DNA from 2 places in the Acidovorax sp. SDU_ACID1 genome. Region 2 is predicted to be linked to the other one. Evidence: riboswitches for the same ligand, from Rfam matches in the RefSeq annotation. Region 2 holds a riboswitch; the other holds the start of a gene.
The links. Region 2 has a riboswitch for thiamine pyrophosphate ahead of AAG689_RS12980 (FAD-dependent oxidoreductase). Riboswitches for the same ligand answer to the same signal wherever they lie in the genome.

Region 1: linked by a shared signal. The riboswitch ahead of thiC (phosphomethylpyrimidine synthase ThiC) and the one ahead of AAG689_RS12980 (FAD-dependent oxidoreductase) in region 2 are both predicted to bind thiamine pyrophosphate.

What each region holds. Positions count from the first base shown of each region.
Region 1 is NZ_CP152342.1:127,594-132,533, forward strand. Features, by position in the region: gene ftsZ (cell division protein FtsZ) at 1-4, shown strand, start outside; gene lpxC (UDP-3-O-acyl-N-acetylglucosamine deacetylase) at 132-1,055, shown strand; gene AAG689_RS00575 (hypothetical protein) at 1,071-1,247, shown strand; TPP riboswitch at 1,252-1,412, shown strand; gene thiC (phosphomethylpyrimidine synthase ThiC) at 1,493-3,337, shown strand; gene AAG689_RS00585 (methyl-accepting chemotaxis protein) at 3,344-4,940, opposite strand, start outside.
Region 2 is NZ_CP152342.1:2,638,413-2,643,352, reverse strand. Features, by position in the region: gene AAG689_RS12995 (thiamine phosphate synthase) at 1-259, opposite strand, end outside; gene AAG689_RS12990 (thiazole synthase) at 263-1,069, opposite strand; gene thiS (sulfur carrier protein ThiS) at 1,077-1,274, opposite strand; gene AAG689_RS12980 (FAD-dependent oxidoreductase) at 1,271-2,377, opposite strand; TPP riboswitch at 2,411-2,512, opposite strand; gene thiD (bifunctional hydroxymethylpyrimidine kinase/phosphomethylpyrimidine kinase) at 2,565-3,419, shown strand; gene AAG689_RS12970 (SH3 domain-containing protein) at 3,403-3,867, opposite strand; gene AAG689_RS12965 (purine-cytosine permease family protein) at 4,033-4,940, opposite strand, start outside.

The sequences.
Region 1 (4,940 bases), 2.5 Mb from region 2:
CTGAGCCTTTGCGGCCTTGCACGAACCGGCCGCGCCTTCCGGGGCGCGGCCGGTTTTTTTGTCTGTGCGGCTATCGCGCCGATAGCGGGATTTCCCGTGCCCCACAAGGGTGCGCCCGGTAAAATCGCCGGATGCTCCAGCAACGCACCATCAAGACCCTGACCCGCGCCGTCGGCGTAGGCCTGCACAGCGGCCAGCGGGTCGAGTTGACGTTGCGCCCGGCTCAAGCAGACACGGGCATCGTGTTCCGCCGCGTCGACCTGCCCGAGCCGGTGGACATCCCCATCACCGCGACGGCCGTGGTCGATACGCGCATGGCCTCGACCATCGGCGCGGGCGGCGCCAAGGTGCATACGGTGGAGCACCTCATGTCCGCCTGCGCGGGCCTGGGGCTGGACAACCTCTACATCGACATCACGGCCGAGGAAGTGCCCATCCTCGACGGCTCCTCGGCCTCGTTCGTGTTCCTGCTGCAAAGCGCGGGCGTGGAACTGCAGAACGCGCCCAAGCGCTTCATCCGCGTCAAGCGTCCCGTCGAGGTGCGCGAGGGCGAGGGCAACAACCTCAAGTGGGCGCGGCTCGACCCGTACCACGGCTTCAAGCTGCGCTTCGAGATCGACTTCGCCCACCCGGCCGTCGATTCCACGGGGCAGAGCGTGGAGTTCGATCTGGGCAGCGGCAACTACACGCGCGACATCGCGCGCGCGCGCACCTTCGGCTTCACCAAGGACGTGGAGATGCTGCGCTCCAACGGCCTCGCGCTCGGCGGCGGGCTGGACAACGCCATCGTCATGGACGACTACAAGGTGCTCAACAGCGACGGCCTGCGCTACGACGCCGAATTCGCCCGGCACAAGATCCTCGACGCGATGGGCGACCTGTACCTCGTGGGGAAGCCGCTGCTGGCCGCCTACAGCGCCTTCCGCTCGGGCCACGCGATGAACAACCTGCTGCTGCGTGAACTGCTCGCGCACGAGGATGCGTGGGAGATCGTCACGTTCCAGAACGAGCGCCACGCCCCCGCGGGCTTCGCGCAGCCCGCGCGGGCCTGGTGACGGAGTGCCCGCGCGATGCTGATCTTCCGCTGGGCCGTGATGCTGCTGCTGCTCGCGGCGGCCGTCTCCTTCGCCTTCTTCGCTGCCACGGGCCAGCAGCGCTACAAGCGCTTCGGCCTGGTCATCGTCAAGTGGACGATCATCGCGGCCTTCATGTTCTTCGCGGTGCTGGTCCTGGAGCGTTTGGCGTAAACTGCGCCTCGCTCCGGGGTGCACGTAGGAGTCTGTTCAAGTTTTTTAGCGATCTCTAGAAAACCTTGAACAGGCTCCTGGGCGTGCTGAGACGGCGGACCTGACCGCCGGAACCGCGAACTTGATCTGGTTAGTACCAGCGTAAGAAGAGCTGCAGTGGGAATCCGTGCGTGTGCCATGGCACGCGCGCGGGCCATCCCGCCGATTTGCGGAGCATTCCATCCACCTTCACCGGAGTGCCCGCCATGAACGCCCCCGACAAGTTCGCCCAACTGCTCGCCCTTACGCGCGAGCCCTTTCCCGCATCCACCAAGTCGTACATCGACGGCAGCGCGCCGGGCCTGCGCGTGCCCGTGCGCGACATCGCGCTCACCAACGGCGAGGTGGTGAGCGTGTACGACACCTCGGGCCCCTACACCGATCCCTCCGTGCAGATCGACGTGCGCCAGGGCCTGGCCAGCGTGCGCGGCGCCTGGATCGCCGCACGCGGCGACACCGAGAGCTACGAGGGCCGGGTGCGCCAGGCGCTCGATGATGGTCAGAAGGGCGAGGACGGCGAACGCCTCGCGCACCTGCGCGCCGAGGCGGCCGCGCTGCAGCGCCGGCCGCTGCGCGCCAAGAGCGGAGCCAACGTCACGCAGATGCACTACGCGAAGAAGGGTATCGTCACGCCGGAGATGGAATACGTGGCCCTGCGCGAGAACGGCCGCCGCGAGTGGATGCAGCAGTACATGCAGGACGTGGCGCGCGAGCAGCGCCTAGCCGGCAACCCCCTGGGCGCGAGCATCCCGAAGTTCATCACGCCCGAGTTCGTGCGCGACGAGGTGGCGCGCGGCCGCGCCATCATCCCCGCCAACATCAACCACCCCGAGGTGGAGCCGATGGCCATCGGGCGCAACTTCAAGGTGAAGATCAACGCCAACATCGGCAACTCCGCCGTCACCTCCAGCATCGAGGAAGAGGTGGAGAAAATGGTCTGGGCCATCCGCTGGGGCGCGGACAACGTGATGGATCTCTCCACCGGCAAGAACATCCACACCACGCGTGACTGGATCGTGCGCAACGCGCCCGTGCCCATCGGCACCGTGCCGATCTACCAGGCGCTGGAGAAGGTGGGCGGCATCGCCGAAGACCTGACCTGGGAGATCTTCCGCGACACGCTGATCGAGCAGGCCGAGCAGGGCGTGGACTACTTCACCATCCACGCGGGCGTGCGCCTCGCGTTCATCCACCTCACGGCGCAGCGCCGCACTGGCATCGTCTCGCGCGGCGGCTCCATCATGGCGAAATGGTGCATGGCGCACCACTGCGAGAGCTTCATCTACGAGCACTTCGAGGACATCTGCGACATCATGAAGCAGTACGACGTGTCCTTCAGCCTCGGCGACGGCCTGCGCCCCGGCTGCGCGAGCGACGCGAACGACGAGGCGCAGTTCGCCGAACTGCGCACGCTGGGCGAACTCACGCAGACCGCCTGGAAGCACGACGTGCAGACCATGATCGAAGGCCCGGGCCACGTGCCCATGCACATGATCCAGGCCAACATGACCGAGCAGCTCAAGCACTGCCACGAGGCGCCGTTCTACACCCTGGGCCCGCTGACCATCGACATCGCGCCCGGCTACGATCACATCGCCAGCGCCATCGGCGCCGCCATGATCGGCTGGATGGGCACGGCCATGCTCTGCTACGTGACCCCCAAGGAGCACCTGGGCCTGCCCGACCGCGACGACGTGAAGCAGGGCATCATCGCCTACAAGATCGCCGCGCACGCGGCCGACGTCGCCAAGGGCCACCCGGGCGCCCGTGCGCGCGACGACGCTTTGAGCCAGGCGCGCTTCGACTTCCGCTGGCAGGACCAGTTCAACCTGGGCCTGGACCCGGAAACCGCGCGCGAATTCCACGACGAGACGCTGCCCAAGGACTCCGCCAAGGTGGCGCATTTCTGCTCGATGTGCGGCCCCAAGTTCTGCTCGATGAAGATCACGCAGGAGGTGCGCGAGTTCGCGCAGCAGGGGCTGCAGGAGAAGGCGGCGGAATTCAACCGCACGGGCGGCGCGCTGTACGTGCCGATCCAGCCCGTGGCCTGACGGCGTTCAGGCGCCGGGCAGCAGGGCGAGCCGCGGCGGCTCGCCCGCCCGCGGCGCTGGCAGCACGAAGCGGCTGATCAGCGCGCTCAGCTCGCGCGCCTGGGTGTGCAGGCCCTCGGCCGCGGCGGCCGATTCCTCCACCAGCGCGGCGTTCTGCTGCGTCATCCGGTCCAGGCCCGAGACGGCCTGGTGGATGGCGGCGATGTCGCGGTCCTGCGCCTGGGCATGGGCGGTGATCTCGCCCATGGTCTGCGCGGCATGCCCGACCGCCGCGACGATGCGCTGCATGGTGGCGCCGGCCTGGCCCACGAGGTGGCTGCCCGCCTCCACCTGCTGCACCGATGCGCCGATCAGCGCCTTGATCTCCCGGGCGGCCTGGGCCGAGCGGTTGGCCAGGCTGCGCACCTCCTGCGCCACCACGGCGAAGCCCCGACCCTGCTCGCCAGCGCGCGCGGCCTCCACGGCGGCGTTGAGCGCCAGGATGTTGGTCTGGAACGCGATGGAGTCGATCACGCCCGTGATGTGGGCGATCTTGCGCGAGCTGGCCGTGATCTGGCCCATGGTGCCCACCACCTGCGCGACCACGCCGCCGCCCTCGCGCGCCACCCCCGCAGCCTCGGCCGCGAGGGCCTCGGCGCGGCGCGCCGCGTCGGTGGATTCGTGCACCTTGCGCGTCACGTGCTCCAGCGCCGCGGCCGTCTGCTGCAGGCTCGCGGCCGCCTCCTCGGTGCGGCTGGAGAGGTGGGCGCTGCCGCCCGCGATCTCGTGCGAGGCGCCGCTGATGTTCTGCGCGGCGGACTGCACCTGCCGCGCGACGGTGCGCAGCGCGTCCTGCATCACGGCCAGCGAGGCCAGCATGCGGCCCGTCTCGTCGCGCGCATGGCCTGCGATTTCCTGGCGCAGGTCCAGGCCCGCCACGCGGTCGGCCGTGGCGCTGGCCAGTGCGATGGGACGGGTGATGCTGCGCACGAGCCACAGCGCCAGCAGAGTGCCCAGCACGAGCGAGAGCGCGCCGAAGGCGATCTGGGCGATGCGCGCCAGCGCGCTGAGCCGGGCGACCTCGGCGGCGGCGGCATCGATCGCCGCGCGCTGCGCCTGCGTGAGCGCCTGCAGCGCGTCGAGCAGGCCCGCGGCGGCGGGCACGAAGCGCTCGGCATAGGTCTTGCGGATGCGCTCGGTCAGGCCCGCGTCGCGTGCCGCGACGAGTTCGGTGCGCGCCTTCAGGAAGTCCTGGCCGGCCGCCTGGATGCGCGCGAGCCGCTCGGCGTCCTCGGCGGCATCGAGCCGCTGCGTGAGCTGGGCGACGAGCGCGTCGTACTGCGCCTGGGTGCGCGCGATGTCGGCGCCCAGGATCTCGCCCACCTCGGGCTCCGAGCTCAGGGCCACGGCCTTGTCGCGCTCGGCGTTGATGGACTGCAGCCGGAAGGCGTCGGCCACGAGGCGCTCCGTGCCTACGCTGCGTTCCACCATCGCCTGGGTGGCGGCGTGGATGCGCACGAGGGAGCGCACGCCGATGGCCGAGCCCGCGAGGCCGAGGGCGAGCACGGCCAGGAAGACGGTGACGAGGCGCCGGCCCAGGGCGCTGGAGGCGGAAGAGGGGCGG
Region 2 (4,940 bases):
GGCGCGGCTGCAGGCCGAAATCCTGCGGCGCATCGGGCCAGAGGGCCGCGTCGAAATGGCCCAGGCGCAGCGCCTGGGCGCTCCAGGCACGGGCCAGGCAGTCGGCGTCGTGCGCGATGAAGCCGAGCTGGCTGCACGCGGCCAGTGCGGCGCGGTAGACCGGGTCGCCGGACGTGGACTCCGGCATGGGCTGCGCGGGAAAGCCCGCGAAGCGTGGCGCGTGGTGGCGCAGGATGGCCTGCTGCAGGTCGTCGCTCATGGGTCAGCCCTGCGTGTGGTGCCAGAACGGCGTGCCCAGCACGGGGGTGCTGGGCTGGGCCGCCTCCTGCGGCGCCATCGCGCCCGCCTGGCGCGCGGCGCGGCCGGCGGACACGGCGTCGGCGAAGGCACCGGCCATGGCCACGGGGTCGGTCGCCAGCGCCACGGCGGTGTTGAGCAGCACGCCGTCGTAGCCCCATTCCATGACCTGGCAGGCATGCGAGGGCAGGCCCAGGCCCGCGTCCACCAGCATGGGCACGGCCAGGCGCTCGCGCAGCAGTTGCAGCGCATAGGGGTTGACCGGGCCGCGCCCGGTGCCGATGGGCGCGGCCCAGGGCATGACGGCCTGGCAGCCCACGTCCACGAGACGCTGGCAGAGCACGAGGTCTTCGGTGCAATAAGGCAGCACGTGGAAGCCGTCCTTCACCAGCCGCTCGGCCGCCTGCACGAGGTTCAGCGTGTCGGGCTGCAGCGTGTAGTCGTCGCCGATCAGCTCCAGCTTGATCCAGGGCGTGTCGAACACCTCGCGCGCCATGTGGGCGGTGGTGATGGCTTCCTGCAGGCTGTGGCAGCCGGCGGTGTTGGGCAGCACGGGCACGTCCAGTTGCCTGAGCAGTTCCCAGAAGCTGCTGCCGGTCTCGGCCGCGTTGCTGCCCTGGCGGCGCAGCGACGCGGTGACCATGGCCGGGCGGGCGCGCCGCACGGCGGCCTCCAGCACGGCGGGAGAGGGGTAGCGCGCCGTGCCCAGCAGCAGGCGGCTCTGGAAGCGCTGGCCGTAGAGCACGAGCGCGTCGTCGGTGGTGTGGGTCATGGTGTTCTCAGCCTCCGGTGACGGGAGCGATGATTTCGATGCTGTCGCCCGCCTGCAGCGCGTGCGCGGCATAGCCGGCGCGGGGCACGAACTGCAGGTTCACGGCCACGGCGAAAGGGGGCTTGGGATTCAGGTGGGCCACGGCGTCGGCCACGGTGGCGCCGACGGGCAACTCGGTGGCGGTCTGGTTGATGAGGACGTTCATGAGGGCAGTGAAAGCGAAAGCGCGAAATCGGAGGCCAGCGCGGATTGTCCCGTGTTCAGCACCTGCAGCACCACGTCGAGCAGCGCGGGGGCGATCATGAAGCCGTGGCGGTACAGCCCGTTGACCTCCAGCACGCGCTGCCGCACCACGCGCACGGCGGGCAGGTTGTCGGGCAGGGTGGGGCGGCACTGGGTGGCGATCTCCAGGATGCGCGCCTCGGCGAAGCCCGGGTGCACCGCATAGGCGGCACTGAGCAGCTCCAGCGCGCTGCGCACGCTGGCGGGCGAGAGGTCGTCGGACTCGATCTCCGTCGCGCCGATCACGAACACGTGCTCCTGCTTGGGCGCGATGTAGATCGGGTAGCGCGGGTGCACCACGCGCGTGGGGCGCTGCAGCGTGACGTCCGGCGCGTGCAGGCGCACCACCTCGCCGCGCACGCCGCGCAGCGCCTGCCACTGGGTGCGTGCGCCCAGGCCGCGGCAGTCGATGACCCAGTCCGGCTGCCCCGCGCCGCCGGGCTGGAAGTCGCCCGGCGCGCGTGTGCTGTGCCAGTGCGTGCGCACGCCCAGCTGTTCCATGGTGGCGGCCAGCGCGGCCAGCAGCTGGCGGTTGTCGAGCTGGCCTTCGCCGGGCAGGTACAGCCCCTGGTGGAATCGGCCCGCCACGGCGCCCTCGCGCTGCGCCACGCCGGCCGCGTCCAGCACCTGCAGCGCGGGCAGGCCGGGCACGGTGGCCTGCGTCTGCTCCAGCTTGTGGCGCAGGCGTGCGGCCTCGGGCGCGTCCTGCCGGTGCCAGAGAATGAGGGTGCCCTCCTGCTGGAAGAAGACGGGCCCGGCCAGTTGCGCCAGCAGCGCGGGCCAGCGTCCCAGCGCATGCTGGCCCATGCGCACCACGCCGGGCTCGGTCACGGCCGATTCGGCGAGTGGCGCCAGCATGGCGGCTGCCACGCGCGCCGCGGAGCCTTCGGCGCTGGGGCCGCCGGCCTCGTGCACCTCGACCCTGTGGCCCTGGCGCGCGAGCTCCACGGCCAGCAGCCGGCCCATGAGACCGGCGCCGAGGAGGGTGATGGAAGCGGGGGAGCGAAGAAGAGGGTGCGCAGGCATCGTTGTTCCAAGGACGGGACAAGACAGAGCGTGGCACCGAGGCCTGAAACTTCCCACGCCAGCATGATCTGGATCGGGTGTGAGGGTCTTTCTCAGCCGCCTGCCCCAATGGCAGGGACACCCCTGTTTCGTCCGTGCTGGGAATTACAGCACAGGGGCAGTGTCCTTACGGTTGATAATTTTTGTCATGACGCAAGAAACACCGACTCCGGCCCGGCGCTATGCGCGCGTGCTGTCCATCGCCGGCTCCGACAGCGGCGGCGGCGCGGGCATCCAGGCCGACCTCAAGACCTTCAGCGCCCTGGGCTGCTACGGCATGACGGCCATCACCGCGCTGACTGCGCAGAACACGCAGGGCGTGTGCGGCATCCATGGCGTGCCGCCCGCGTTCCTGGCCGCGCAGATCGATGCAGTGGTGGAGGACATCGGCGTGGATGCGGTGAAGATCGGCATGCTGCATGCGCCCGAGGTGGTGCGCGTGGTGGCCGACGCCATCCGCCGCCACCGCCTGCCCCACGTAGTGCTCGACCCCGTGATGGTCGCCACCAGCGGAGACCGCCTGATCGCCCAGGAGACGGTGGGCGTGCTGGTGCGCGAGCTGTTCCCGCTGGCTTCCGTGGTCACGCCCAACCTGGACGAGGCGGGCCTGCTGCTGGGCCGCACGCTCGCCGCCGAGGACCAGCTGGACGCTGCCGCCACCGGCCTGCTGGACCTGGGCGCGCGCGCCGCGCTGCTCAAGGGCGGCCACCTGCCGGGCGAGCGCGTGGTGGACGTGCTGGCGTTGCCCGGCGGCGGGCTCCACCGCCTGGCCTCCCCGCGCATCGCCACGCACAACGGCCATGGCACGGGCTGCACGCTGTCGTCGGCCATCACCGCGCACCTGGCGCTGGGCCATGCGCTGCCGCAAGCCGTGGAGCTCGCGCGCGTCTACATCCTGGGCGCCATCGCCGCGGGGGCCGACGTGCGCACGGGCCATGGCCATGGCCCGCTCAACCACGGCTATGCGCCCGTGGCGCAGCGCATCGTCACCAGCCCCAGGTGAGCCGCTGGGCCACCCAGCCCTTCTGGCCGCTGGCGCGCTGCACCTGCGCCCAGGTGCCCGAGCGGCCCAGCGTGCGCATCACCTCGTGCTGCTCCAGCTGGCCCACGCGCTTGTGCTGGGTGCCCGGGCCGGCGCGCAGGTTGGCGGTGCGCGCGGTCACCACGCGGTGGGGCGTCTTGGCCGTGAGCGGTGCGAAGACCCAGCCCAGCGTCTCCTCATGGTCGCGTACCTTGAGCCACTGGCCCTTGCGCTGCTCGACCTGCAGCGGGTAGCCGCGCCCCAGCTCCCACGCCGTGGCGGAGCGCGTCGTGGGCTGCGTGCGGACATTGACCGTATTGCCGTGGATGCTGACGAACTCGCGCGCCTGTGCGATGGCGGGCAGGCACAGCGCGGCGGCGAAAGCGGCGCAGGAGAGGGTGCGGGCGAGGCGGGCCGGTGTGGAAGACACGGGGCGGTTACTCCTTGTGAAAATGGGTTGCAACACAAGGTGGAGGGGGCCACGCGATCGAAGTTCCGCGGTCGCTATATTTAAATGAGCGGCTCGCGCTTGCCGTTCGCCATGTTCAGCCGAAAAACAGGTGAAAGTCCTTGATCGACAAGCGCAAGCAGCTATCTATTCCGTAGCGTTGCGCGGGCGCGTGGCAAAGGCCAGTACGAAGCACACCGCCAGCGTGGGCAGCGCTGCGCCCATGCCCGGCAGCACGCGCGGCAGCAGGTGGTAGCAGGCGATGCCCGCCAGCCAGAGCACCACGGGCAGCCCGTGCACGCCGCGTGCGTTGCGCAGCAGCGCGCCGGCATGCGCGCCGAATGCCAGGCGCCCCAGGATTACGCCGAACAGCGGCACGAACACCGAACTGAGCAGCAGCAGAAACGGCTCCAGGCTGTGCATGGGCAGCACCAGCGCGAACGCCGTGCAGGCCAGCGCGACCATGAAGCCCCAGCGCCGCACGCTCCAGCGCGGCCACAGGCTGTGCGCCGACACCGAGCCTGAGTAGGTATCGCCATAGGCGTTGTCCACCTCGTCGATCAGGATCAGCGACAGCGCGATCAGCCCGCCCTGCGCCAGCAGCAGCGCCGTTACCAGGTCCTGGCTGGGCAGCACCAGCGCCACCAGCACGCCCAGCGCATAGCACCACATGTTGGCCACGGCATAGCCCAGCCAGGTGCCGCGCAGCGCGGCGCGCCCCTCGTGGCCGTGGCGCGCGTAGTCGGCCACCAGCGGCAGCCACGAGATCGGCATGGCGATCACCAGGTCCAGCGCGGGCAGCACGCCCATGCCGCCCGCGCCCTGGCGCGTCCACAGGGCCTCGATGCCTTGCGCATGCGCCAGCGCCAGGAACTGCCACGACAGCCACAGCAGCGACAGCACCACCAGCGGCAGCGCCACGCGCGCGATCAGCCGGCGCACCAGCCGCACCATGGAGCCGCCGATCAGCAGCATCACCACGCCGCCCCACAGCAGCGTGGCCAGCACCGGCCAGTAGCCCGCCGCCATCGCGCCCGCCTGGCGGCCGATGGCCA